One region of the Clostridium sp. TJA020 genome, then DNA from elsewhere that is predicted to be linked to it. Evidence: predicted binding sites of a transcription regulator. Region 1 holds the regulator's gene; the other holds the start of a gene.
What was found. The regulator LexA, encoded in region 1, represses DNA repair genes until DNA is damaged. The targets are predictions, from matches to a motif close to CNAACANNTGTTNG.
Positions count from the first base shown of each region.

Region 2: the regulator LexA is predicted to act here: its motif matches at 1,743-1,756, upstream of uvrA (excinuclease ABC subunit UvrA).

Region 1 is NZ_JBZEFC010000001.1:230,405-233,731, reverse strand. It holds gene AC4FQ1_RS01185 (methionine gamma-lyase family protein) at 1-614, shown strand, start outside; gene AC4FQ1_RS01180 (hypothetical protein) at 651-878, opposite strand; gene lexA (transcriptional repressor LexA) at 1,385-1,990, opposite strand; gene AC4FQ1_RS01170 (hypothetical protein) at 2,140-2,565, shown strand; gene AC4FQ1_RS01165 (hypothetical protein) at 2,660-3,217, shown strand; gene AC4FQ1_RS01160 (tyrosine recombinase XerC) at 3,278-3,327, opposite strand, start outside.
Region 2 is NZ_JBZEFC010000002.1:412,476-415,802, reverse strand. It holds gene uvrB (excinuclease ABC subunit UvrB) at 1-935, shown strand, start outside; gene AC4FQ1_RS05790 (C-GCAxxG-C-C family (seleno)protein) at 1,129-1,575, shown strand; gene uvrA (excinuclease ABC subunit UvrA) at 1,817-3,327, shown strand, end outside.

The sequences.
Region 1 (3,327 bases):
TTGACACATTAGAACCAACAGATTTTGGGGCTGATTTAATGGCAGGCTCATTAATAAAAAATATTGGTGGTGGTATATCACCAACTGGTGGTTATATAGTAGGTAAAAAAAATTTGGTTGACAATGCATCTTACAGGCTTACAGTACCTGGAATAGGTGGAGAATGCGGAGCAACTTTAGGTGTAATGAGAACATTATTTCAAGGTTTTTTCTTAGCTCCACATGTTACTATGGAAGCTGTTAAAAGTTCTATATTTTGTGCTAGAGTTATGGAACTTGCAGGATTTGAAGCTAAGCCTAAAGCTTTTGATAAAAGAACTGATATAGTTCAAACTATAATCTTTAGAAATAAAGAAAGATTAATTGAATTTATAAAAGGAATACAGTTCGGTTCACCTGTAGATTCATTTGTTCATTGTATCCCAACACCAATGCCTGGATATGAAGATGAAGTTATAATGGCAGCTGGAGCATTTATTCAAGGATCTTCAATAGAGTTATCAGCTGATGCTCCAATAAGAGAACCTTATATAGCATATATTCAAGGTGGACTTACATTTGATCATGCTAAAATAGGTATATTAATAGCTTTAAATAATGTTTTAAATAGTTAGCTTAAAGTAAAAGACTTAGTTTTTAAACTAAGTCTTTTATTTATTTAAAATCTTAAGTTCTGATTTATTTGAAATTTTAACTTTATAATTTTTAAATAAATTTCTATTTAATAAATAAAACTCTTTATTAAAATTATCTAATTTTTTATTTATATATAACTCTTCCTCTTTAATCATTTGACCTTCTTTGACTATAGTTACTCCATTAAAAACAAATTTAGATTTTTTATAAAATATTAAAACTATAAAATTATAAATATCCATAGATGAATATAATATATTTACAGATATTAAACAAATAATATATAAATTATTGTAATCTAATATTAAAGGAACTATAGTTAAAAATATAATAGGAGAAAGAATAGATATAATATGTCTATATTTTTTTAGTTCTCTAGTATTAGCAATAGAAATGTGTAAGTTATCTTTCCAAAATATTAAATAAGTATTTTTAAAATCAAAATAAAAAATATATTTTATAAATATTCTAATAATAAAACATAAAATAGAATAGAGTAGTATTAATTTAAAATATGTTATAAATGTTATTATAAATTTTCCATTATAATTTATTAAATTATATCCTAATAAATAAAAAATATAAAAAAACATTAATATAAATATAAAAAATCTTATATTGAAAGCATAATTTTCTTTATAGGTATTAGTTTCTTTTATTAAAATTTTCACTTTTCATACTCCTTATAAATCTAAAATAAAAAAGAGACTCATACTTTTTATATATGAACCTCTTAATTAATATATTCTTAATATGATCTAAAAATCCCAACTAACTTACCTAATATTTTACAATCATCAACTATCATAGGTAACATAGCATCATTTTCTGGTTGTAATCTTATATGATCACTTTCTTTAAAAAATCTCTTAATAGTTGAAGAGTCATCAATTAAAGCTACTACTATATCACCATTAGAAGCATGTTGAGTTTTTTCTATAATGGCTAAATCTCCATCATTAATTCCAGCATTTATCATACTATTACCGCTTACTCTAAGCATAAAAAGTTCATTGTTGTGCTTAATAAAATCAAGTGGCAATGTAAAAGTATCTTCAATATTTTCAGTAGCTAATATAGGAGTGCCTGCTGTTATATTTCCAACTATAGGAATATTTATCATTTCACGTTTTGGCTGTAAGAATTCAACGATTTCTAATGCCCTAGGTTTTGTAGGATCTCTCTTTATAAGCCCCTTTTTTTCTAATCTTTTTAAGTGCCCATGTACTGTTGATGTAGATTTTAAGCTAACCGCTTCACAAATCTCTCTTACAGATGGTGGGTAACCTTTATTTTCAGTATAATTTTTTAGGAATTCATATATTTGACTTTGTTTATCTTTACCATCTAACATTGCATAGCACCTCACGTTTTTTTATTAATTATAACATATGATTATTAATATATCAAACTTATGTTCTTAGAACATAAGTTCTATTTGCTATATTTATTTTTATTTGTTATAATGTAATTTGATTTTGCACTTTAGAAGGTGGTGTATGTATGAAAAACAAATATAACGAAGATGATTATTGCGATTTATATGAAAATAAAATTTGCGATAATTGCGGTAAATGTTTAGAAAATGAAGGTGTTGATATAAGAGCTATAAAAATAGAAGATATATCAAAAAATATAGAAGAAAATAAATTTCTTGAAGAAGAATTTAAAAATACAATAGCTAAAGCTAAAAATATTGATCCTTCTTTAGAAAAAGAAGACTTAGAAAAAGCTTTAAAAGAAGCTTATTTAATGATACAAGGACAACTAGACGATTCTATATCTAAAAGCAATGAGCAAGAAGATTATGTAGATGCATTTGAGTTTGTAGAATATTTAGATGAAGCAAACCTTGATTATGATTCTTTAGAAGATAACACAGAAGAAATATTTCCTGGAGTAAGAAGATTGGTTAAAAGAAGCAACTAAATTAAATTTAGTTGCTTCTTTTATTTTGGTATAATTTATACATTTTAATAAAATACTATTATTGTAGCAATTTACATGATAGGAGAGATATTATATGAAGAAAACTAAATTATTAATTATTATAGGATTATTAGCAACATCACTTTCATCATTTATTTCTTGTAGTCCTAAACAAACTGTTGAAGATACAAAAGAAAAAGTGGAACAAGGCTATGATGCAACTAAAGAGAAAGTAAAAGAAGGAGTAGATTCAGCAAAGGATCTTGCAGATAATATATTCAATGATGAAGAAATGAAATTTGATAAACAATCATTAAAAGACACTTTAAACTCAAAAGGTTTTGAACCAAAACAAGAAGAAGATAAAAATAGTAATTCTATGAAAAAAATATTCTCTGTTGATGGAAAAACATTAAAAATAAAAAATGGTGAAATATATGTTTATGAATATGATAAAAACCAAAAAGATAAGCTTAAAAATGATCTTAATTCAATTCAAAATAATGGAACTACAATAAGTGGAGAAGATATAAAGTGGAATAAATCACCACATTTTTATAGTAAAGGCAGAGTAGTTGTAGTATATGATGGAGATAATAAAGAAATTATTAATGTTTTAAATGAAATTATGGGAATGCCTGTAATAGGATAGTTTAAAATAAAATAAAAATGATATTCTATATTCATAGAATATCATTTTTATTTTAAACAACTAAATATTAGCTAAAGGATTAGATTTAACAGCATCTCTTAATGTATCAT
Region 2 (3,327 bases), on a different contig from region 1:
TTAGAGCTATGTATGCTGGAGATAGATCAAGAAAAGATTCGCTAGTTGAATATGGATTTAGACTTCCATGTGCATATGATAATAGACCATTAAAATTTGAGGAGTTTGAAAAGAAAATAAATCAAGTTGTGTTTGTTAGTGCTACACCTGCAAAATATGAAGAAGAACATTCAAAGGTTGTGGCAGAACAAATAATAAGACCTACAGGACTTTTGGATCCTGAAATTGTTATTAAACCAGTAAATGGACAAATAGATGATTTGTATAGTGAAATAATAAGTACAACAAAGAGAGGTTTTAGAACCTTAATAACAACATTAACTAAAAAAATGGCAGAAGACTTAACTAAGTATTTAATAGAACTTGGTGTAAAAACAACTTATATGCATTCAGATATAGATACAATTGAAAGAATGAAAATAATAAGAGATTTAAGACTTGGAAAATATGATGTTTTAGTTGGAATAAACCTTTTAAGAGAGGGACTTGATATTCCTGAAGTTGCTTTAGTTGCAATTTTAGATGCTGATAAAGAAGGATTCTTAAGATCAGAGACTTCACTTATTCAAACAATAGGAAGAGCAGCTAGAAATTCAGAAAGTAAAGTAATAATGTATGCAGATACAATAACAGGTTCAATGGATAGGGCTATTAAAGAAACAGAAAGAAGAAGAGAAATACAAAAGGAATACAATAAAGAGCATAATATAGTTCCAAAGACAATAATAAAGGATGTAAGGGAAGTAATAGAAGCTACTAAAGTGGCTGAAGAAGAAACTAAGTATGAAATAGAACATCAACCTAAAAATATGACTAAGAAAGAAAGAGAAGATTTAATTAAGAAATATACAGATGAAATGATGGATGCTTCTAAAAATCTTCAGTTTGAAAGAGCTGCTGAACTTAGAGATATGATAAATAAACTTAAAAAATAATAAAAAGCTAATCGGTATTTTAAAGATTATCGGTTAGCTTTTTTATTTATAAGATAGACCCAATTTATAAATTGTTAAAGGAAAATAATTAAATAACGGAAGTGTTTTAATAAAAAAAGTGAAAGAAATATAACAGAATATAATTAAATAATATGATAAAATTATTTTGTATATAATTTAGGAGGCGTTAATTATGAAAGATGAAAGATTACTTAGAATAAAAGAAACAGCTGAAAAATATTACAGAGATGGACAACTGTTCTGTTCAGAATCTATAGTTAAAACTTTAAAAGATGAATTTATGCCAGAGTTAAGTGATGACGTAATAAAATTTGCATCAGGATTTCCAGTAGGAATAGGGAGAGCTGGATGTACATGTGGAGCTTTAACAGGTGCTGTAATGGCTATAGGAATGATATTTGGTAGAAATGAACTAGGTGGAGAAGAGGTAAATAAGACTTTAGAACTATCAAAAGAATTACATGATAGATTTAGAGAAGCAAATAAGCTAACTTGCTGTAGTGTGTTAACAAAAGGTATGGTTATGGGTTCAAAAGAACACAAAGATCAATGTGTAAGATTTACAGGAGAAATGGCAGAGGCTGCTGCTGAAATAATAATAAGAGAAAAAAATTTATAATAAAGAGTTTATACATAAATGAAATAAAAGCTAAACAATATAATATTATATTGTTTAGCTTTTTTTATTCAAATAAAGTATATAATTATTAAATAATATTAATTATTAAAGAACTGAATGAATGGTATAATTGACAATAAAGAGAGATAAATTTAAAATTAATAATGAGAATATATGTTCGTGTATTTAATTATAAACTTAAGTTAAAAATAGATTTATAAGTTAAAAGAGAGGTAGTTATATGAAAGATAAAATTATAATAAAAGGAGCTAAAGTACATAATTTAAAAAATGTTAGTTTAGAAATACCTAGAGATAAGTTAATTGTATTTACTGGACTTTCAGGTTCAGGTAAATCATCATTAGCTTTTGATACATTATATGCTGAAGGTCAAAGAAGATATGTGGAATCTCTTTCAGCTTATGCAAGACAGTTTTTAGGTCAAATGAATAAACCAGATGTTGAAAATATCGAAGGATTATCACCAGCTATATCAATAGACCAAAAAACAACAAGTAAAAATCCTAGGTCAACAGTTGGAACTATAACAGAAATATATGATTATTTAAGATTGCTTTACGCAAGAGTAGGAATTCCACATTGCCCAAAGTGTGGAAAAGTAATAAGCAAACAATCTGTAGATCAAATAATTGATAAAGTTATGGCGTTAGAAGAAAGAACAAAAGTTCAAATTTTAGCACCAGTTATAAGAGGTAGAAAAGGAGCTCATGAAAAATTATTAGAAAATATAAAGAAAAATGGTTTTATAAGAGCAAGAATAGATGGTGAGGTATATGACCTTACGGAAGATGAAGTAAAATTAGAAAAGAATAAAAAACATAATATAGAAGCAATTGTAGATAGATTAATAATAAAAGAAGGAATAGAAAAAAGGTTAACTGATTCAATAGAAACGGCATTAAAGCTTGGAGAAGGATTAGTTATTATTAATGAGATAGGTGGAGAAGATACTCTTTATAGTGAAAATTTTGCTTGTCCTGATTGTAATATAAGTATTGAGGAATTAGCACCTAGAATGTTTTCTTTTAATTCACCTTTTGGTAAATGTGATTATTGTGATGGACTTGGTTCATTAATTGAAATAGATGAAAATTTAATAATACCAAATAAAGATTTAAGTATAATGGAAGGTGCCATAGCTTGTTGGGGTGAAGGTAGACTAAAAGAAGATTCATGGACATTTGCCTTTTTAAAAGCTTTAAGCAAAGAATATAACTTTGATTTAAATACACCAATAAAAGATTTATCAAATGAAGTTGTTAAAGTATTGTTATATGGAACAGAGGGTAAAAGATTAAAGGTTGATTATGTTAAAGATGGTGTAAAAGCAACATATAATTCTGTATGGGAAGGTGAAATAAATGCCCTTCAAAGAAGATATAGAGAAACAAATTCAGATTTAATAAAAGGTGAAATAGAACAATACATGAGTAATAAACATTGTCCAAAATGTAAGGGGGCAAGACTTTCAAAGGAAGCATTATCTGTAACTGTTAGTGATAAAAATATTTATGAATTTACTCAAATGTCTATAAAAGATGAATTAGATTTTATAAAATCTATAAAATTTTCAGAAAAAAATAAAATAATAAGTGAGCAAATATTAAAAGAAATTATTAGTAGATTAGAATTTTTAGTTAATGTAGGATTGGATTATTTAAATCTTTCAAGAAATTCAGGTACATTATCAGGTGGAGAGTCTCAAAGAATAAGACTTGCTACACAAATAGG